DNA from 3 places in the Amycolatopsis sp. NPDC051371 genome. Region 2 is predicted to be linked to each of the others. Evidence: riboswitches for the same ligand, from Rfam matches in the RefSeq annotation. Region 2 holds a riboswitch; each other region holds the start of a gene.
The links. Region 2 has a riboswitch for S-adenosylmethionine ahead of AB0M59_RS24625 (aminotransferase class V-fold PLP-dependent enzyme). Riboswitches for the same ligand answer to the same signal wherever they lie in the genome.
Positions count from the first base shown of each region.

Region 1: linked by a shared signal. The riboswitch ahead of AB0M59_RS39405 (ATP-binding cassette domain-containing protein) and the one ahead of AB0M59_RS24625 (aminotransferase class V-fold PLP-dependent enzyme) in region 2 are both predicted to bind S-adenosylmethionine.
Region 3: linked by a shared signal. The riboswitch ahead of thrC (threonine synthase) and the one ahead of AB0M59_RS24625 (aminotransferase class V-fold PLP-dependent enzyme) in region 2 are both predicted to bind S-adenosylmethionine.

Region 1 covers NZ_JBFBAG010000042.1:74,484-81,632, forward strand. Annotated here, with positions in the region: gene AB0M59_RS39390 (fatty acyl-AMP ligase) at 1-1,293, opposite strand, end outside; gene AB0M59_RS39395 (ABC-F family ATP-binding cassette domain-containing protein) at 1,348-3,114, opposite strand; gene AB0M59_RS39400 (4-(cytidine 5'-diphospho)-2-C-methyl-D-erythritol kinase) at 3,172-4,134, opposite strand; gene AB0M59_RS39405 (ATP-binding cassette domain-containing protein) at 4,206-5,219, opposite strand; SAM riboswitch class I at 5,413-5,519, opposite strand; gene rsmA (16S rRNA (adenine(1518)-N(6)/adenine(1519)-N(6))-dimethyltransferase RsmA) at 5,658-6,494, opposite strand; gene AB0M59_RS39415 (transglycosylase family protein) at 6,576-7,149, opposite strand, start outside.
Region 2 covers NZ_JBFBAG010000020.1:130,577-137,725, forward strand. Annotated here, with positions in the region: gene AB0M59_RS24620 (hypothetical protein) at 1-63, opposite strand, end outside; gene AB0M59_RS24625 (aminotransferase class V-fold PLP-dependent enzyme) at 133-1,491, opposite strand; SAM riboswitch class IV at 1,529-1,642, opposite strand; gene AB0M59_RS24630 (M23 family metallopeptidase) at 1,732-2,388, opposite strand; gene AB0M59_RS24635 (potassium/proton antiporter) at 2,707-4,185, opposite strand; gene AB0M59_RS24640 (metalloregulator ArsR/SmtB family transcription factor) at 4,281-4,964, opposite strand; gene AB0M59_RS24645 (penicillin-binding transpeptidase domain-containing protein) at 5,041-6,663, opposite strand; gene ileS (isoleucine--tRNA ligase) at 6,741-7,149, opposite strand, start outside.
Region 3 covers NZ_JBFBAG010000006.1:88,680-95,828, forward strand. Annotated here, with positions in the region: gene octT (diglucosylglycerate octanoyltransferase) at 1-525, shown strand, start outside; gene AB0M59_RS10135 (DegV family protein) at 530-1,387, shown strand; gene AB0M59_RS10140 (ComEA family DNA-binding protein) at 1,740-2,459, shown strand; gene AB0M59_RS10145 (ComEC/Rec2 family competence protein) at 2,456-4,837, shown strand; gene thrC (threonine synthase) at 4,916-6,181, opposite strand; SAM riboswitch class I at 6,195-6,328, opposite strand; gene holA (DNA polymerase III subunit delta) at 6,465-7,149, shown strand, end outside.

The DNA of each region.
Region 1 (7,149 bases), on a different contig from region 2:
GAGGTCGCCGGTGTTGAGCCACCCTTCGTCGTCCTGGGTGGCGACCGGGCCCTCCATGGTCAGGTAGCCGGGCGTCACGGCCTCGCCGCGCAGCCGGATCTCGCCGACCTCCCGCTCGCCGACGCGCGCACCCGCGTCGTTGACGATCTCGGCTTCCAGCCCGTCCAGCGGCGGGCCGAGCAGCGCGAACGACCGGACGCTGTCGGTGCCGCGCCGCGGGTCGCCCTCGGGCACCGGCACCGCGCGGTTGTCCGCCTCGAGCGCGTCGGCCTCGACGACGTCGAGCGTGAGCCCGGTGAACAGCGGCGCGAAGGACACCGCGAGCGTCGCCTCGGCCATGCCGTAGGCCGGGAAAACGCATTCCGCCGGCATCTTGAACCGGGCGCCGGCGTCCACGAAGGTCTGGACGGCGGTCTCGTCGATGGGCTCGGCGCCGTTCAGGGCGATCCGCAGCTTCGAGAGGTCGTAAGCGTCGTCCTCGTCGACGCGCGCCATCCGGCGTCCGACGATCGCGTACGCGAAGTTGGGCGCCGCCGTCGTCGTGCCGTGGTACTTGGTGATCAGCTCCGGCCAGATCAACGGCCCCGAGAGGAACTCGACCGGCGTGATCTTGACGAGCTCGACGCCGAAGGTCATCGGCACGGTCAGGAAGCCGACCATCCCCATGTCGTGGAACGTCGGCAGCCAGGACACCATCACGTCGGTGTCGAAGTCGAACTCCGCGCGGTCGACCATGGCCTTGACGTTGGAGTACAGGTTCCCGTAGGTGATCCGCACGGCCTTCGGGTCGGCGGTCGAGCCGCTCGTCAGCTGCAGGAGCGCGGTTTCGCCCTCGTCGGTGGTGACGACGTCGGCCAGGGGCTCGCCGCCGGCCAGGTCGCTGATCAGCTTGAAGCCGATCCCCTTCTGCTCCAGGACCGGCGCGAGCTGGTCGAAGGGCTCGCCCAGCAGCACGAGGTCCGAGCCGATCATCCCGAGCACGCGCACGGTGTCCTCGGCCCACTCGGCGAGGTCGGTGCGCGGGGTGGGCTGGTGCAGCATGGTGACGCTGCCCCCGGCCAGCCAGACGGCCTGCACGGTCGGCGCGATCAGCACCGGCGCGGCGGCCAGCACGCCGACCGCCGTGCCCCGCCGGAATCCACCCGCGACAAGACTACCGGCGATCCGCCGGGCTTCTTCGTGCACCTCGGCCCAGGTCCGCCGGACCGGCTCCTTGGGCTCCCCGGTGACCATGCCACGCTGCTGACCTCGCCCCGCCGCGGTAGCGACGAGCGTGTCCACGAACCTGCTCATGCGCGTCAGATTACTGTCTGGGTGTCAACATCCGCCGACCAAGGCGGAAACAGCTCATTCGAGCAGCTCGGACGTCTCCAGCCAGCGGGCTTCGACGTCCTCGATCTCGCCCTTGACGCCCTTCAGCTGCGCGTTCAGCTCCATCAGCTTCGCCGGATCGGTCGCCGCCTCCAGCAGGGCCGCGTGGAGCTTCTCCTCCTTGCTGTGCAACTGGTCCAGCTTGCGCTCCAGCCGCCCGAGGTCCTTCTGCGCCGCCCGCAAGTCCGCCGCCGACTTCTTGGCCTCGGCCTTCGCCGCCGTCGGCGCCGCCGCGCCCGCGGGCTCCTTGTCGGCGGCGCGCCGGTTCAGGTACTCCTCGATGCCGCCCGGCAGGTGCGTGATCCGGCCGTCGCCGAAGAGGGCGACGATCGTGTCGCAGACGCGTTCCACCAGGTAGCGGTCGTGCGAGACGACGACCATCGTGCCCGGCCAGCCGTCGAGGAGGTCCTCCAGCTGCTGCAGCGTGTCGATGTCCAGGTCGTTCGTCGGCTCGTCGAGCAGCAACACGTTCGGCTCGGCCATCAGCAGCCGGCACAGTTGCAGCCGGCGCCGCTCGCCGCCGGAAAGATCCCCGACCGGGGTCCACTGGCGGGCCTGCGGGAACCCGAGCTTCTCGCCCAGCTGCGACGCCGTCATCTCCTGCTTGCCGAACACCACGCGCCCGGCCACCTGCTCGATCGCCTGCAGCACACGCAGGCCGGCGGGCAGGTCGTCGAGCTCCTGGCGCAGGTGCGCGAGCGCGACCGTCTTGCCCTCGATCCGGCGCCCGGTCGAGCCTTCGACGTCACCGCCGAGCAGCTTCAGCAGGGATGTCTTGCCGGAGCCGTTGACCCCGACCAGGCCGATCCGGTCGCCCGGCCCGACCCGCCAGGTGACGTGGTCGAGCAACGTCCGGTCGCCGACCGTGTACGTCGTGTCTTCCAGCTCCAGCACGGTCTTGCCCAGCCGCCGCTTCGCGAACGCCATCAGCTCGACGGTGTCGCGCGGCGGCGGCACGTCCGCGATCAGCGCCTCGGCGGCGTCGATGCGGTAGCGCGGCTTCGACGAACGCGCCTGCGGGCCGCGGCGCAGCCACGCCAGCTCCTTGCGGGCCAGGTTCTGCCGCTTCTCCTCGGCCGTCGCGGCCAGCCGCGCCCGCTCGGCGCGCGCGAAGATCCAGTCGGCGTAACCACCTTCGTACATCTCGACGCGGCCGTTCGCGACCTCCCACGTCAGGCTCGCGACGGTGTCGAGGAACCACCGGTCGTGCGTGACGACCACGACCGCGATCCGCCGGGTCAGCAGGTGGTCGGCGAGCCACTGGACACCTTCGACGTCCAGGTGGTTGGTCGGCTCGTCGAGCACGACGAGGTCGAGCTCACCGGTAAGTGCGGCGGCCAGCGAAACCCGCCGCCGCTCTCCGCCGGAGAGGTTCGCGGTGGGCGTGTCGAGCCCGATCGCGGTGATACCCAGTCCGTCCACAATGGACCGAACGCGCGCGTCGGCGGCCCATTCGTGCTCGGCGCCGTAACGTTCGAGCACGACCTCGCCGACGCTGCTGCCGTCCGGCAGCTCGGTCCGCTGGGTGACCACGGCCATCCGCAGGCCACCGACATGGCTGACCCGCCCGGAATCCGGCTCGGCGAGTCCGGAAAGGACTTCCAGGAGGGTGGTCTTGCCACCCCCGTTGAGGCCGACGACGCCGATGCGCTGCCCGGCCGCGACGCCCAGCGAGACGCCGTCCAGCAGCGGCTTGATCCCGTAGGACTTGCTCACCGCTTCCAGGTTGACCAGGTTGGCCATGCGCTCAGCCGATCCTTTCCGAGAAACAGAGGTAATCCGACCATCCACAGTGGAGGGTCAGGCGTGCACCCGCGGCGACGCCGGGCGCGGTGCGTCGTCCCCGCCGACCACGCGGGCGCCGGGGACCGGGCCGTGCGCCACCCGGACCGTGCGGCACACCCCCGCGCCCGACAGCTCCGCGGCGACCTCGACCGCCGACTGCGCACCCTCGCAGAGGAACGCGCACGTCGGGCCGGAGCCGGAGACCGTGCCGGCGAGCGCGCCCGCGTTGACGCCGGCCCGCAGCGTCCGGCGTAGCCCGGGCCGCAGCGAAACCGCCGCCGCCTGGAGGTCGTTGCCCAGCAGCAGCGCCAGCTGACGCGGGTCGCCGGAGGCCAGTGCCTCGACGACCGGGGTGTGCGAGCCGATCCGCGGCGGGTTGCCGTCGGCGCGCAGGCGATCCAGCTCCTTGAACACCTTCGGCGTCGACAGCCCTTCGGAGTCGAAGGCCAGCACCCAGTGGAAGGTGTGCCGCGACAGCACCGGGACGAGTTGCTCGCCCCGCCCGGTGCCCAGCGCGGTGCCGCCGTAGAGCGCGAACGGGACGTCGCTGCCCAGCCCGGCGGCGATTTCGGCCAGCTCGTCGCGCGTGACGTCGAGGTTCCACAGGCTCGCCAGCCCGACCAGCGTCGCCGCCGCGTCGGCGCTGCCGCCCGCCATGCCGCCCGCGGCCGGGATGCCCTTGCGCAGCACCACCCGGACGTTCGGCTCTTCGGTGCGGCCGACGTGCGCGGACAGCGCTTCGACCGCGCGCCAGGCCAGGTTGGTGCCGTCCGCGGGCACCGAGCCCTCGCCCTCGCCGTAGATCTCCAGGCCCGGCTCTTCGGTGACCGCGACGGTCACCTCGTCGGTCAGCGACAGGGCCTGGAACACGGTCACCAGCTCGTGGTAACCGTCTTCGCGCAGGTCGTCGACCGCCAAGTGCAGGTTGATCTTGGCCGGGACCCGGACGGTGACTGGGGGCGGAACTACGGCGAGCACCCGACCAGCCTACGTGCCCGCGAAAACGCCCCGATGCGAAGTGCGCATCGGGGCGTTTTACGGGAGCGAACTCAGGCTGCCGCGACACCCTGCGGGCCGCGCGCGGTGTGCGTCACGTGACCGCCGCGCTCGGCGACCCACGCCAGCGCCGCGTCGGCCCGCTCGCCGCGGACACCGAGGCGGAACCGGCCGACCGGGGTGTCGCCGATCCGGGTCAGGCCGCCGCCGATCGTGGCGAACTCGACGTCGAAGCGGCCCGCCGCCTCGGGCAGCAGCGCGCCGACCGACGCGAAGCCGACCAGCACGACGTCTGCCGAGCGGTCGTAGCGCGCCACCTGCGCGCGGGTCGTCTCGATCGCCGGCAGCAGCGCCTGCGCGGTGCGGCTCGTGGGGTTCGAGACCAGGTCGAGGACGGTGCCGCGCTCGACGACCGTGCCGTCTTCGAGCACCGCGACGTCGTCGCAGACCCGGCGGACCACGCCGGCGTCCGGGGTCGTGACCACGATGGTGGTGCCCAGCTCGGCGCGGGCGCGGTCGAGCACGGTGAGCACCGCGCCGGCCTCCTCCGGGTCGATGCCGGCGGTCGGGTCGTCGGCGAGCAGCACCGCCGGGGCGGCGGCCAGCGCCTTCGCGACCGCGACGCGGCGGAGCTGACCCTCGGTCAGCTCGCCGGGACGCTGAGTCGCGCGCTGGGTCAGGCCGACGAGGTCGAGCAGCGAGCCGACCCGGCTGCGGCGCTGCGGGCCGTCGATGCCGAGCTGCTCGAGCGGGGAGGCGATGTTGCCGGCGATCGTGCGCTCGGCGATCAGCTCCGGCTTCGTCGAGACGACGCCGAGCTGGCGGCGGATCTCCCGCAGGCGACGGCCGTCGAGGGTGCCGGTGTTGAGGCCGTCGAGGCGGACGACGCCGCGGTCGGGCCGCTCCTGCAGCGCGATGCAGCGGGCGAGGACGGACTTGCCGGACCCGGCCGGGCCGACCACGCCGAACAGCGAGCCGGCCTGGACCTCGACGCTCACGTCCCGCAGGGCGACGACCGAGTTTCCGTTGGTGGCAAAGGTTTTGGACAGATTTTCGACGGTGATCACGAAGGCTCCAGAAAACGGGGTGCGCGGAGGACGCGGCACCCGGCCGCAAGCGAAGTCCGTCCTTTATGGACGGTGCGTGAAGAAGAGGTGGACCGGCTCGGACAAGCTCAGTTGGAGCGCCGACATGCGGTCACGGAGCGGCGGCCTTCGTCGACTACGCGACGCTTGGTCAGGAGCAGGGGGCGAGCGACCCTCTTCATCGGAAACGGCCTCCATCGGTCCTGGCGGTAGCACCTGCCCTGTGGAGGGTGGTTGCTGCGACTTCGGCGAGCCAGGTCTCTCAGTCGCTCGGGATGGACACTTCCGAGTAAAGCCGATCCCGAGGAGCGAAAGCAAGCCTGTTGGCCCAGATCACACGAGTGGAGGTGTCCGAATCGCGAGATGGCACGTCAAGAGGCGTATTTTCGCCGGACCGCGTTGACTTCCACAGTGGACGTGCTAACGCGCGGCAGCCAGCCTCGCGAAGTCGTGCACGCCGAGCTGCTCGCCCCGGGTCTTCGGGTCGATCCCGGCGGCCGTGAGCAGCTCTCCGGCCCGCTCGGCCGACCCCGCCCAGCCGGCGAGCGCGGCGCGGAGCGTCTTCCTGCGCTGTGAGAAAGCCGCGTCGACGAGGCCGAAGAGCCGATCGCGGTCGTCCGACGCCGGAACGTCACCGCGTTCGAAGGCGACGAGCGCGGAGTCGACGTTCGGCACCGGCCAGAACACCGAGCGCGGCACGGCGGCGACCTTGCGCGCCGGGCCGTACCAGGCGAGCTTGACGCTGGGCACGCCGTAGATCCGGCTGCCGGGACCGGCCGCCATCCGGTCGGCGACCTCCGTCTGGACCATGACGAGGCCGGCCTTGAGAGACGGAACCTCGGCGAGCAGGTGCAGCACGACCGGGACGGCGATGTTGTAGGGCAGGTTGGCGACGAGCGCGGTCGGCTCGCCCAGTTCGCCGCGGGTGACGCGCAGCGCGTCGGCCCCGACGACGGTCAGCCGTTCCGCGGCTTCGGGGGCCCGTTCGGCGACGGTCTTGGGCAGCCGCTCGGCGAGCTTGGGATCGATCTCGACGGCGACGACCCGCGCGCCGGTGGCGAGCAGGCCGAGGGTGAGCGACCCGAGCCCGGGCCCGACCTCGAGGACGACGTCGTCCGGACCGACGTTCGCCAGCTCGACGATCCGCCGGACGGTGTTGGGATCGTGCACGAAGTTCTGCCCGAGCTTCTTGGTCGGCCGCACGTCCAGCTCGGCCGCCAGCCCGCGGATCTCGGCAGGTCCCAACAGTTCAACCACCGGTGGAGCTTACCGATGGGGCAGCACGCACACGCGAAACGGCCCCCACCTCGGCGAGGTGAGGGCCGTTCGAAAAGCGGGTCAGGCCTTCTTGCCGCAGACCGGCCAGGCGCTGTAGCTGCCGCCACGGCCGGCCTTGACCTTCTCCGCGATCGCGATCTGCTGCTCGCGCGAAGCCTGGTTCGGGAGCGCCGCGTACTCGTCGCCGCCGTAGGCGTCCCACGTGCGCTTGTCGAACTGGAGGCCGCCGTAGTAGCCGTTGCCGGTGTTGATGGCCCAGTTGCCGCCCGACTCGCACTGCGCGATGCGGTCCCAGGCGGAGCCGTCGCCGATGGCCGGCGTCGGGGCCTGCTTGGTGCCGACGTGGACGATCTTCGGCTTCGGCTGGGTGATGACCTGCTCGGAGATGCTCTCGCGGGAGACCTCTTTGCCGTTCTTCTGCGTGACCTTGTAGGTCACCATCTTCTCGCCGGGAGTGCCCGGGTCCTCGACCGAGGTCTTGCCCTTGGCGAGGTCCGGGTCGTCGACGCGCTGCTCGGGCGGGTCGATGCTCTCCTTCTGGACGACCGTCGAGACGCCGGTGCGGCTGATGTGCACCTCGGCGCCGTCGGTCAGCTTGACGTCCAGGCCGCCCTCGGCCTGGTCCTCCGGCCCC
Region 2 (7,149 bases):
CATCACGAGCTGCGCGAACCCCAGCGCCGCCAACGGGAACCAGGACCGCCGCGAACTCCCCATCCGGGCAGGATAGCGGCGAACACCCGGCGACGAGGACGGTCCTCGAGACGAGCGGCCGAGGCGAGCCGCTCAGCAGAACGGCGGCAGCTCCCGCGGGTCGCCGACCGGGGCCCAGCGGCCGTCCACCTTCGCGTACTCCCAGCGGGCCCCGCGCGCGACGATCCGGCGCAACGCCAGCACGACGCGGTCGACGTGCTCCTCCGTGCTGCCCAGCCCGAGGCTCACGCGGATCGCCTGCCGCCCGTCGCCGCCGGTGACGCCGATGAGCCGCCGGGCCGCGATGTGCGCGCAGAAAGCGCCGTCCCGGACGCCGATGCCGTATTCGGCGGACAGCACGGCCGCCACCCAGCCCGGGTCGAAGCCGTCGACGACGAAGCTGACCGTGCCGACGCGGTCGACCGGCGCGTCGAACAGCCGCAGCTCGGCGCAGCCCGGGATGCCTTCGAGACCCTTGCGCAGCCGGGTGAGCAGAGCCTGCTCGTGCGCCACGACGGCGTCCCAGTTCTCGCTGAGCGTCTCGCACGCGACGCCGAGCGCGTACACGCCGACGGTGTTGGGCGAGCCGGCTTCGTGGCGCTCGGGCCCGGTGTTCCAGACCACTGCGTCCTCGGTGACGAGCTTGGTCGCGCCGCCGCCGGCGAGGTACGGCCGCGCGGCGCGCAGCCAGTCGGCGCGGCCGATCAGCGCGCCCGCACCGAAAGGCGCGTACAGCTTGTGGCCGGACAGGGCGACGTAGTCGACGTCCAGCTCCTTGATCGAGATCCGGCGGTGCGGGGCGAGCTGGGCGGCGTCGAGCGCGATGCGGGCGCCGTGCTTGCGCGCCACGGCGGCGATCTCCGCCACCGGCAGGAGCTCACCGGTCACATTGGACGCTCCGGTCACGACCACCAAACGCGGTCCCTGCGGGGAATCCGCGAGGGCTTCGTCCACAGCGGACACTGCGGCGAGGCGGGTGCGCGGGGTCGGGATCCGCCGGACGTTCGGGCCCTGCCACGGCAGCAGCGCGGCGTGGTGCTCGGTGTCGAAGACGACTACCGTGGTGTGCCGGGGCAGGCTGCGGGCGAGCAGGTTGAAGGAGTCGGTGGTGTTGCGGGTGAAGACGACGGTGTCGGTGCGGCGGGCGTCGACGAAGCGGCGCAGCACGTCGCGGGTGCGCTCGTAGAGGCGCGTCGAGACCTGCGACGCGAAGCCGGCGCCGCGGTGGACGCTCGCGTACCAAGGCAGGAACTCGTCGACCTTCGCGCGGACGGCGTCGAGACAGGGGGCGCTCGCGGCGTGGTCGAGGTTGGCGTAGCCGACGGTTTCGCCGGTGACGAGCGGAACCCGCAGGGACGCTCCGGCGACGGCCGGAATGCTTTGCGGGACAAGGGTTCCAGGGAAATCAACCGGAGCGGTGGTCGTCCTGGTGCGATCGATGGCGAGAGTCATCGGTGCCTCCTCGGCGGTCCGGGGGACCCCGGCGAGGGGCCCGCGCTTGCCGGTCGCACCCGCGACCGGCCCGGTCTTCACCCGGGGCACCCCACCGCGGTAGGAGGGTTGCCGGCCAGCAAGCCGGGGCTTCGCGCTGGCACTCATGACCTGAGCCAGAAGGTAACCGAGAACGCCGCCGGCGGCCAACCCCCGACTCACATTCTGAGACGCCGCTCACAGGCTCCGCCTTCACGGACCTCAGAGTTTCGCGCGGAAGCGTCCCGGCAGCTGCGTCACGGCGCTGTCGGCGAGGTGCGTCGCCGTGCCGGTGTACTGCTCGGCGCCCGCGGTGAAGCGCCAGCCGCCGATGGTCTTGCCGTCGACGGCTTCGCCGCTGGCCGCCGCCACGGTCGTCGAGACCTCGGCGAACGACTTGCCGTCCCAGTTCGCCGCCGGGGCGTCCGGCAGGGTCCAGAGCGTGAAGTGCACGTGGGCGCCGGTGCTGCTGCCGCCGCACGGCAGCGCGTTGCCGGTCGAGCCGAGCTCGGCCCCGGCCTCGACGTGCTCGCCGTCGGTGACCTCGATGCCTTCCATGTGGTAGTACCCGGTCCGCCAGCCGCCGGCGTGGTCGATGGTCACCCAGTCGCCGCCCGCGCAGTGCTGCAGGTGGACGGTGCCGGCCAGCGGCGCGCGCACGGTGCGGTCGGCCGGGCTGAAGTCGATGGCGTTCTTGACGCCGGTGCTGCCGTCGTCGGAGTGGATGCCGGCCGAGTAGACCTGCTGGCCGGCCTTGAACGGCAGGGCGAGCGCCGGGAACGGAGCCACTTCCGCGATCGCGGCCGGCGCGGCGGCCAGCCCGAGGACGGCGGTCATCGCGGCCGCCAAGACCGCCCCACGAACGTCCAGTCTTGTCACCGTGCGTACTCCTTTGACCTAACGCTCACCCATTCGAACTAACCGGATCGAGCGCACAGTAAGCCAAAGATTGGATCACTGGGAAGATCACGTGATCTTTTCGCGAGGGCCGCTCACCCTCGCGGGAAAAGATCACCAGGTCGACGGGGAAACCGGACAAGCACCGGACAACGGCCAGCTCAGGGCATCGTCCGTGACTGAGGAGGCATCGCGTGTGATTGGAAGGGCATCACGCGTGACTGGAGAGGCGTCACGCGTGATTCCGGGGTCGACCCGAGTCGTCCGATCGGTCACGGTGCGGTCGCGACCACGAACGGGTTAACGGCCCGACTCGCCCTTCCAGCGGGCCAGGCGGCCGGCGCGGTCCACCGCACGGAGGCGGCGCTCGACGGAGTCGCGGACGACGCTCGTCGTGACCACCAGCAGCTGGTCGTGCTCCTGGAGCCGGCTGGTCTTCTGCGGTGTGAAGCCGGCGCCTTCACGCACAACCAGGCTGACCGTCGCGCCGACCGGCAGCCGCAGCTCGGACAGGTACACACCGTGCAGCTTCGACCCGAGCTGGATGCGGACCTGCAGCAGCTCGGCGCCCAGCTCGTCCAGTGGCGCAGAGTCGACTTCGATCTCGTGCGGCTCGGACTTCTTCGCCAGCCCGAGCCACCGCCCGAGCGGCCCGAGCGTCGCGCCCTGGACCAGCGTCAGCACGATGACCAGCACGAACACCGCGTCCACCAGCCGTTGCGCGCCCGGCACCCCCTGCGACAGCGGGATCATGGCGAGCACGATCGGCACCGCGCCGCGCAGCCCGGCCCACGACAGGAATGCCTGTTCCCGCCACGGCAGCCGGAACGGCAGCATCGCCAGCACGACCGAGATCGGCCGGGCCAGCAGCAGCACGACGGCGCCCGCGACCAGGCCCGGCACCACCGCCTCGAGCAACCGGCCCGGCGAGGCGAACAGGCCGAGCAGCACGAACAGCCCGATCTGCGCCAGCCAGCCGAGCCCCTCGGCGAACGACAGCGTGTCGGAGCGGTGCGGCAGCCGCGAGTTGCCGAGCACCAGCGCGGCGACGTAGGTGGCGAGCAGCCCGGACGCGTGCAGCAGCTGCCCGGACGAGTAGGCCACGACGCACACCGCGACCGTGGCGAGCGGGTAGAGGCCGGTCGCCGGCAACGCGGCCTTGCGCAGCGCGAGCCCGCCGAGCCAGCCGAAGGCGAGCCCGATCGCCAGGCCCGCCGCGAGTTCGTAGACGACCAGCAGCGGCAGCGTCCAGTCCACAGTGGCGCCTTCGGCCAGCACGACGACGGCGATGTACGCCGGCGCGTCGTTGATGCCCGACTCGAGCTCCAGCGCTCCGGTGAGCCGTTTGCCGATCCCGGCCGAGCGCAGCACCGAGAACACCGCGGCCGCGTCGGTCGACGCGAGCACCGCGCCCCACAGCAGCGCGAACCGCCAGTCGAGACCCAGCAGCCAGTGCAGGGCGGCGCCGGTCACCGCGACGCTCACCACAACGGCCACAGTGGACAGTGCGATCCCGGTGCGCAGCGCGGGTTTCACCGCCGACCAGCGCGTCGTCAGCCCGCCTTCGGCGAGGATCATGACGAGCGCGGCGAGGCCGAGCGACTGGGTCAGCTCGGGGTTGTCGAAGCGGATGCCGAAGCCGGCTTCGCCCAGCAGCACACCGATCGCGAGGTAGAGCAGCAGCGAAGGCAGGCCCAGCCGGATCGACACGCGCACGGCGAGCACGGAGGCGAGCAGCACGACGCCGCCGACGCCGAGCAGCACGGGAAGCTGGTCCATGCCGCCTCCCTCCGAGTGCCGTGGGCCCTCAGAATAGTGAAGCGGTCGAGTTAACTCCTTCGTGTACCGCTGGGGCGCGCCGACGGCGTGGTGTGTTAAGGCCCACCGAGCGCGGCGAGATCGACACCGAGCGCGGCGAACGGCTTCTGCGCCGCCGGAAACACCTTCACGGCGCGATGCCCGTCACGCCCGACCCAGCCGGCGTCGACCGCGCGCTCCAGCAGCGCCGCGGGAACGGCTCCGGCGAGGTGGTCGCGCCGCTCCGTCCAATCCAGACAGTCGCGCAGCGGCGACCGCCGCCCGCGCGCGACCGGCACGCCGAGCTCAGCCAGCACCTCGCGGCCGCGGCCGGTCAGCGCCAGCCCGCTGCCGGCGTCGAGCAGACCGGTGGCCAGCATGCCGTCGCGGACGGCGACGCCGAGCACGCCGGCGAGGTGGTCGTAGCAGGTGCGCGCGAACCCGAGCCGCTTCACGCGCAACGAAGACTTCAGCCCGGTCACCGGCCGGTGCTCGGCGTGCTGGGCGAGGTGCTCGATCAGCTCGGCGACGCGCGGGTCGGCGATCCGGACGTAGCTGGCCCGGCCCTGCTTGACCCGGGCGACGAACCCGGCGTCGACCAGCCGGGTGACGTGCTCGCTGGCCGTGGAGAGCGCGATCCCGGCCGCCTTGGCCAGCTCGCCGACGGTCCACGCCCGCCCGTCGAGCAGGGCCAGGCACATGGTGGCGCGGCTCGGGTCCGCGAGCACCGCGGCGACCTCGGCGAGAGCGATCGTCTCCATCCGACCACGGTACGGCGGCCACCCTTCGCCCGCGGCCGAAGCATCGCGGCACTTTCACGTGAAAGTGCCGTTCGGGTCAGAGGGCTTTCAGGAACTTCGCGGCCAGGGTGACCGCCGGGCCCGAGTCGTTCGAGTCCTCCAGGACCACCGCGAACGCCACGTTGCCGCGGTACCCGACGAACCAGCCGGTGGCGTCCGAGCCGTCGCCGAACTGGGCCGTGCCCGTCTTGCCGAACACCTCACCCGCGCCCGCCGCCCCGCGACCCGTTCCGCTGGTCACCACCGCGCGCATCATCTTCCGCACCTGGCCGAGCACCGCGGCCGGCGGCGGCGAATAGCCCTTGACGACCGTCGTCTCGAGGTCGTGCCACAGCCGCGGCGTCAGCGCCTTGCCGGACGCGACCGTGGCCGCCATCAACGCGCCGCCGAGGCAGCTCGCCTGGATCCGGCCCTGGCCGAATCCGTCCTCGACCTGCTCGTCCTTGCTCGCCGCGGGCTCGACCTTGCCCAGCTCGGTGTCGATCCCCGGAATCTCGTAGTCGGCGTTGAGGCCCAGCTCGTCGGCCGCCTTCTGCAGCCCGTTGGCCGGGAGGTCCAGCGCGAGCTGCCCGAACGTCGTGTTGCAGGACCGCGCGAACGCCGTCTGCAGGTTCGTCGCGCCGAGCTCGAAGCCTTCGTTCTTGACCGTCCGCGTCCCGATCGTCGCGACGCCGGGGCAGTCGACCGGCGAGGTCGCGTTGAGGCCGCTCTGCTGGACCGCGGCGACCGACGTCGCGATCTTGAACGACGAACCCGGCTCGTACAGCCCGTGCAGCGCCTTCGGGGCGTTCCCCGCGGCCGCGTTCTGCGCGACGGCCAGGATGTCGCCCGAGCCGGTGTCGAGGGCGACCATCATCGCCGAGCCTCGGTAGCTGTTCACCGCGGCCTGCGCGGAGTTCTGCGCGGCCAGGCTCAGGCTCGACGTCAGCGTCTTGGCTTCGCCGTCGGCCTTCCCGAACAGCGTCTCCACGCTCTTGCCGCTGGTGTCGACGCGCTCGACGGCGAAGCCGCCGCCGGCCGCCGCCGTGACCTGCCCGGTCAGCGCCGAACGCAGCAGCGGCGCCGGGTCGCCTTCGACCGCGTGCAGCCCGCCGGCCCCGCTGATCAGCAACGGCTTGCCGTCGCGGTCGGCCACGGCCGTCGTGTCCTGGACGGCCGTGCTGATCACCAGCCGCTGCCCCGCCTCCAGCTTCGGGTGCAGCAGCGACGGCGCCCAGTGCACGAGCCACTTCCCGCCGGCCTGGGCCAGCTGGAACGGCACGTCGTAGGCCCAGATCCGGCCCGGCTTCAGTGCCCACGACAGGCTGAACGTCCCGCCGGTCTGCGTCGCCCCCGCCGGAGTCGGCTGCAGGACGGTCAGCTTGGCCGTCACCGACGACGGGTTCAGCGTGTTCCGCGCGTCCCGCAGGGCCACCGCGGCCGCCGGCGCGGCGTCGGTCAGCCGGCTCGCCGCGTCCGGGTTGTTCTCGGACAGGTCCTGCAGGTACTCGGTGATCGCCGAGTGCGGGTCGCCGGCGCCCGGGCTCTCGACGCTCGTGGCGCCGGCTTCCGCCTCCGGCGCCGCTCCCCCGCCGTTCAGCACGAAGAACGCCGCCACCACGACCGCGACGACGAGCAACGCGCCGCCGATCAGGACGCCGCGTCTTTTGGCAGGACTCATTTCCGCGTACCCCTCCCCCAAGGAACGCCACCGTCGTGGGTGGCCGGCCGATCTTACCGGCCACCCACGACAGCCGGTCAGGCTTTTGCGACCGAAACCGTCACCTTCGTGCCGTCGCCGACCGTGCCGGCGGAGCCGTCGGTCACCGCGGCGTGGGTCACCGACGTCGCCAGCGTCTCCGACGCCAGGAACTCCTCGTGCGTCCGGGCCGCTTCGACGACGTCGGCGGGCGCGTCGACGGTCAGCGAGATCCGGTCGGCGACGTCCAGCCCGGCGTCGCGGCGAGCCTGCTGCACGACCCGGACCAGGTCGCGGACCAGGCCCTCGGCCGCCAGTTCCGGCGTCACCTCGGTGTCGATCAGGACCAGGCCGGACCCGCCGGGCAGCTCCGCCGCCGCGCCGCCGCTCTTGGCCACCAGCCGCCGGTCGAACTCGCCCTCGTGCAGCGCGATCCCGGCCGCGACGACGGCGCCGCCCTGGAGCGAC
Region 3 (7,149 bases), on a different contig from region 2:
CACCACGTCGACGCGGTCGTGCTGGCGGTCGGCAGCATGGACACGCTGCCGTCGCCGTTGCCGACCTACCTGCGCACGGGGCTGAAGTACCTGCGGCCCGACCCCGTTCGGCGGGTGGTGCGCAAGGCTTATCTGGCCGCGCAGCCCCAGCTGTCGATCGCGTTCCGCGGTCGTCCCGTGGTGCTGCCGGCCAAGCTCACCGTGCAGTACCTCGACACGGCGGTGGGCGCGTTGCGCGTCTTGCGCCCCGAACTGCCGATCTTCAGCATGTTGCCCTCGGTGCACCGGGCGGCGGCCTACGGTGGCGTGCACACCGCGCGGCCGGCCGCGGCGGCCGCGATGGCGGCCTGGGGCGCGCGAGCGGGAGTTCCGTTGCTGGACCTCGAAGCTGTTGTCGGAGAGCACGTCCTGAGCGGCGAAGGCAACCCGGACGGCATGCACTGGGGCTGGAAGGGGCACGCGTCGGTGGGCGACGCGATGTCCGTGTTGATGGCGCCGGTGCTGGCCCCCGGCCACGTAGGCTGACGGCGTGTCGGTCGCCGTAGTCACGGATTCCACCGCCCACCTGCCGGAGGGCTTCGCCGAACGGCACGCGGTCCGGGTGGTGCCGCTGCACGTCCTGGTCGACGGCGTGGTTTCCCTTGACGGCGTCGAGACCGGTCCGGCGGCGGTCGCCGAAGCGATGAGCCAGCGAAAGATCGTCACGACGTCCCGGCCGACGCCCACGGAGTTCGTCGCGGAATACCGCGCTGCTTTCGCCGACGGCGCGGACTCGATCGTTTCGGTGCACCTCTCGCGAGAGTTGTCGGGCACTTGGGAAGCGGCGGTGCTGGCGGCTCAGGAAGTCGGGCCGGACCGGGTCCGCGTGGTCGACTCGCGCACCACCGCGATGGGGCTCGGGTTCGCCGCGCTGCACGCCGCTTCGGCTGCCTCCGCCGGGTCCGGCGCGGCCGAAGTCGAAGCCGCCGCGGTGACCGCGGCCGGCTGCTCGTCGACGTTGTTCGTCGTGGAGACGCTCGACCACCTGCGCCGCGGCGGCCGGATCGGCCCGGCGGCGGCGCTGCTCGGCACGGCGCTCGCAGTGAAGCCGGTGCTGCACATGTCCGAAGGCCGGATCCTGCCGCTGGAGAAGGTCCGCACGATGAACCGGGCGCTCGCGCGGCTGGTCGAGCTCGCCGCCCAAGCCGCGCGGGACGACGACGTCGAGCTGGCCGTCCACCACCTCGCGTCGCCGGAGCGGGCGGTCGAGCTGGCGAACCGGCTCGAAGAGGCCGTGCCGCGGTCGGCGGGCTGTGTGGTTTCCGAGCTGGGGGCGGTGATCGGAGCCCACACCGGGCCCGGGGTGCTCGGGGTGGTCGTCCAGCGGACGGTTCCCTCCCGCCGCTAGCGTCGCGCGTGGCAAGTCGTTCGACGTCCGGGCCGCTTGAGCCGGGGCCCCGGCCCGGCCAGGCGCGTAGCCGGACCAAAGGTCTTGAATGAGTCATTCAAGACCTCCGAAGACCTGAATGAGTCATTCAAGACGTTCGCACTCGCCGCCGCGCTGTCGACGAGACTCGGACGCACAACAGCCGGCACGCCGGCACGCCGGCACGCCGAACCCTCCAGCATGCCACCCGGGTACGACGGAAACGGCCGTTCCCGGCCCGGGTGGGGTGGATCCGTCCACATCACCCCGGTTGTCCACAGGACGCGGCGGCACCCCTGTCGGACGCCACCCCGCGAGCCCTAACGTCGATCGTGTGTTCGAGCAGCCCGCCCGGGATCCGGGCCCTCCCGTCAACGACCGGCTCGCCTGGCTGGCCGACCAGCTCTCGCCCGACGCGAGCACGGTCGGGCCCGGCGGCCGGCTGGTCCGGCGCTGGCTGCCGGGCGGACCGGCCGGTGCCGGCCGCCGCCGGTGGGCGTTCGCCGGTGTCCTCGTGTCGGTCGTGGTGATCGTCCTCGGCTCGGTCGCGCTCTTCGGCGGCCCGCCGGCGCCCGAGCCACCGCCCGCCCTGCCCAGCGCGAAACCGGCGAGCGAGGCGTCGGCCCGGGCCGCACCCCAGGCCGGTCTCGTCGTCAGCGTGATCGGCCGCGTCCGGTCGCCCGGCCTGGTCACCGTGGTCCAGGGCGCCCGCGTCGCGGACGTGCTGCGGGCCGCGGGCGGCGCCGAGCCCGGCGCGGACCTGAGCGCGCTCAACCTCGCCCGCCGGGTGACCGACGGGGAGCAGCTCGCGGTCGGCATCCCGGCGCCCGCCACCGCGCCGGCCGGTGCGCCGGCGGGCGCGAAGGTCGACCTCAACGCGGCGAGTACGGACCAGCTGGACACGCTGCCCGGCGTCGGCGAGGTGACGGCCCAGCGGATCGTCCAGTGGCGCACCGAGCACGGCGGCTTCACGAAGGTCGAGCAACTGCGCGACGTCGGCGGCATCGGGGAAAGCAAGTTCGAAAAGCTGCGCGAGCAGGTGACGGTCGGATGAGCACCCTTCCCACGACCGACACCCGGCAGGACATGCGGCTCGTCCCGGCGGCGCTGGCGTGCTGGCTCGCCGCACTCGGCGGCCTGTTGCTGGGCTGGTGGACGGCGATCGCCGTCGGCCTCGCTTCGGCGGTGCTCGCCGGGCTGGTGCTCTGGCGGGCGCGAGGGCGTCCCCGGGCGCTCGGCGCGGCAGCGGCCCTGCTGGTGCTGGGACTCGTCGCCGCGGGACCGGTGGCCTGGCGGATCCGGGACGCGCAGCGTGACGACCTCCGCGCGGTTTCGGCCGACGGGCTGCCCGCGTCGTTGCGGGTCGTCGTCGCCGAGCGCCCGAAGCCCGTGCGCAGTGCCGGTTATGCCGATCAGCAGGCCGGTGCCCGGTCGGTGGTGCTGACGGCCGACGTCCGCACGGCGTCGGTCGACGGCCGGCCGGTCACGTCGTCCGGACGCGTCCTGCTGCTGGCGCCGGTCGCTCAGTGGGCTTCGCTGCTGCCGGGCCAGGACGTGACGGCGACCGGGCTCCTGATGCCGCCGCGCGGCTCGGACCTGACCGTCGCGGTGCTGTCCGTGCGCGGCCCGCCGGGCGACCTCGGGCCGGCCCCGTGGTGGCAGCGGACCGCGGCCGGGCTGCGCGCCGGACTCCACGACCTGTGCCAGGTCCTGCCGGACGAACCGGCCGGTCTGCTGCCGGGGCTCGTCCTGGGCGACACGAGTGGGTTGTCGCCGCGGGTCGAGCAGGAGTTCGTCACCGCCGGGCTCGCCCACCTGACCGCTGTCAGCGGGGGAAACCTCGCCGTGGCGTGCGGCGCGGTGCTGCTGTTGCTGCGCTTGCTGCGGCTCGGGCCGCGGCTGTCGGCGGTGGCGGCCGGCGCGTGCCTGGCCGGCTTCCTCGTCCTGGTCGGGCCGGAGCCGAGCGTGCTGCGGGCAGGGGTGATGGCGGCGGTCGCGTTGCTGGCCCTTGCGCTGGGCAAGCGAGGCTCGGCGTTGCCGGCGCTGGCGTTCGCGGTGTGCGTGCTGGTGGTGACGGATCCGGCGATGGCGACGGACTTCGGGTTCGCGCTGTCGGTGTTCGCCACGGCCGGGCTGGTCCTCATCGCGCCCCGCTGGGCCACCGCGCTGGCTCGTCGCGGCGTCCCGCCGGGGTTCGCCGAAGGACTGGCGATCCCGTTGGCCGCCTTCCTGGTGACGGCGCCGGTCATCGCGGGCATGGCGGGCTCGGTGAGCCTGGTTTCGGTGCTGACCAACGTCCTCGCCGCTCCTGTGGTGGCCCCGGCGACGGTGCTCGGCGTGCTGGCGACGGTGCTCGGCCCGTGGTGGCCGGACGCCGGGAAGGTGCTGGTGCACCTGGCCGATCCGGAGGCCCGGTGGCTGATCACCGTGGCGCGCCATGGCGCGCGGGCTCCCGGCGCGGTCGTCGCCTGGCCCGGCGGCTGGTCGGGCGGCCTGCTCGCCGCCGCCGTGCTGGTGGTGCTGGTGCTGGCCGCCCGTCACCGGCGCGTGCGGCTGGCGATGGCGGTGCTGGTCGTCGGCGCGCTCCTGGTGTTCGTGCCGGTCCGGGTGCTCGCGCCGGCGTGGCCACCGCGGAACTGGGCGATGGTCGAGTGCGACGTCGGGCAGGGCGACGCGGTCGTGCTGGCGACCACCGAGCCGGGACGTGCGGTCGTCGTGGACACCGGACCCGAGCCGGGCCCGGTGGACGAGTGCCTGCACCGGCTGGCGGTCGACCGGATCCCGCTGCTGGTGCTGAGCCACCTGCACGCCGACCACATCGGCGGGCTGGCGTCGGTCTTCGACGGCCGGGCGGTCGGCGGGATCGCCGTCGGCCCGGGGCGGGCGCCGGAGTGGGCGTGGCGGCAGGTCGCCGCGGAGGCGAAGCGGCAGAACGTGCCGCTGGTGGAGCTGAACGCGGGGGAGCGGCTGGCGTGGCCCGGGCTGTCACTCGACGTGCTCGGCCCGCGTTACGTGCCGGAGCGCTCGGCCGGGCAGCAGGACGGCACGACGATCAACAACAGCTCGGTGGTCCTGCGAGCGCGGACCCCGGCCGGCCGGGTGCTCCTGACCGGCGACGTCGAGCTGGCGGCCCAGGCCGACCTGCTGGCCGACGGCGACGACCTGAAGGCGGAGGTGTTGAAAGTCCCGCACCACGGCTCGCGCTATTCGCTGCCGCCGTTCCTCGCGGCCGTGGCGCCGCGGGTGGCGTTGGTCAGCGTGGGCGCGGGCAACACCTACGGGCACCCGAACAAGTCCACAATGGACACCTTGACGGCACTGGGTGCATTGGTGACGCGGACCGACGTGGACGGCGACACCGCGGTGGTCGGTGACCCGGCCGGCCCGGCGGTAGCGCGCCGGGGCGAGCCGCGTGGTCCGCCCCGCCGCTGAACGGAAACCGCCTGCCTTACAACGAGAAAGGAGGCACTCGCCGAGGCGGGCCGAGGAGGCCCGCCCCGGCGGTGGACGTCAGTAACCGAGCGCTTCGTTCACGGCCTTGGCGGACGCGGCCACCGTCGCCTTCGGGCCGATGTGGTTCTCGACGGCGTCGAGGGTCTTGAGGCCGTCGCCGGTGATCAGGAGCACCGTCTCGACGTCCGGGTCCAGCTTGCCCGTCTCGACCAGCTTCTTCGCCGTCGCGACGGTGACCCCGCCCGCGGTCTCGGTGAAGATGCCTTCGGTGCGGGCCAGCAGCCGGATGCCTTCGACGACCTCTTCGTCGGTGACGTCCTCGATCGCGCCGCCGGTGCGGTTGACGATGTCGAGCACGTACGGGCCGTCGGCCGGGTTGCCGATTGCCAGCGACTTGGCGATCGTGTCCGGCTTCACCGGCTGGACGACGTCCTGGCCGGCGCGGAACGCGGCCGACACCGGCGAGCAGCCGGTCGCCTGGGCGCCGAACACCTTGTACGGGCTGGCGTCCACGAGACCGAGCTGGCCCAGCTCGCGGAAACCCTTGTCCACCTTGGTCAGCTGCGAACCGGAGGCGATCGGCACGACGATCTGCGGCGGGATGCGCCACCCGAGCTGCTCGGCGACCTCGAAGGCCAGCGTCTTCGAGCCTTCCGAGTAGTACGGCCGGACGTTCACGTTCACGAACGCCCACTTCGGGTGCTCACCGGCGAGCTCGGTGGCGAGGCGGTTGACGTCGTCGTAGTTGCCGTCGACGGCGATCAGGTCGCCGTCGTAGACCGCGGTGGTGAGGATCTTGGCGCGCTCGAGGGTCTTCGGGATCAGCACGACCGACCGCCAGCCCGCGCGGGCCGCCGCGGCGGCCGTCGCGTTGGCCAGGTTGCCGGTCGACGGACAGGCGAGCACCTCGAACCCGAACTCGCGGGCCGCGGCCAGCGCGACGGCGACGACGCGGTCCTTGAAGGAGTGCGTCGGGTTGCCGGTGTCGTCCTTGACCCACACGCGCTTGAGGCCGAGCTCCTTGGCCAGGCGGTCGGCGCGGATGAGCCGGGTCGCGCCGGGCTCGGTGTTCGGGATCTCTTCGACGTTGGACGGGACCGGGAGGAGCTTCTTGTAGCGCCAGATGTTCTTGGGGCCGGCCTCGATGTCTTCGCGGCGGACGCGGCCGAAGTCGTAGGCGACCTCGAGCGGCGAGAAGTCCTCGGCGGAGACGAACTCGGGGGCGAGCGGCTGCCGGTGGCCCTCTTCCTTCGACACCAGTTCGACAGCGGGACCGAGATCCGGGGTCTTGGTGGTGGAGGACGTTCCGAGGGTGGCGGTCATCGCGAGGTTCCTTTCCTCATCTGCCCCGCCGAAGCGGGCCGGAATTGGCACCGTGGTCGTCAGCTACCCCGCGATCGCGGGATGACGGGCTGTACGCCGGTTGCCGGGGCTTCGTCGGGCCGTTCCCTCTGCCCCTCTGGATGAGCGGTATTCGGTTGTCGGCGCGCGCCAACCGGCGCGCTGCCTCCAGGACACCGTACGACATGGCGCTCACGCCGTGCCATGGTGGCCGCTCGACATCACCGGAGCGGGCGCACGACACCGCAAGTGAGAGGATCCTTCCGTGACCGCGCAAGCCACCGCCCCGGCCCCGCTGATCCTGGTCTTGGGCGAGGAAGAACTGCTGATCGAGCGCGCCGTCCGCGAGACGCTCGCGGCGGCCCGCGCGATCGACGCCACGGCCGAGCTGACCAGGGTCCGGGTGTCGGATCTCACAGCCCCCGAGCTGGCCGAACTCGTCAGCCCGTCGCTGTTCAGCGAAGGCCGCGTGATCGTCCTGGAGTCGGCGCAGGACATCTCGCAGGAGCTGTCCGACGCGGTGGCGTCCTACCTGAAGGACCCGGCGGACGGCGTCGTCCTGGTCGTCGTGCACACCGGCGGCGGCCGCAGCAAGGCGGGCAAGACGCTTCCGGCGGCGCTGAAGAAGGCCGGCGCCGAGGTCACGGAGTGCCCGAAGATGACCAAGCCGGCCGAGCGCGAGCAGTTCGTGCGGCACGAGGTGCGCCGCGCGGGCGGCAAGATCGACCCGGCGGGGGTCGCCGCGCTGATCGATGCCGTGGGTTCTGACCTGCGGGAACTCTCCTCGGCGGCGACGCAGCTGGTGGCGGACGCCGGCGGGTCCGTCGACGCCGAAGCGGTCCGCCGCTACCACCGCGGCCGCGCGGACGTGACCGGGTTCGCGGTCGCGGAGAAGGCCGTGAGCGGCGATCGCTCGGCGGCGCTGGAGTCGCTGCGCTGGGCGATGCAGC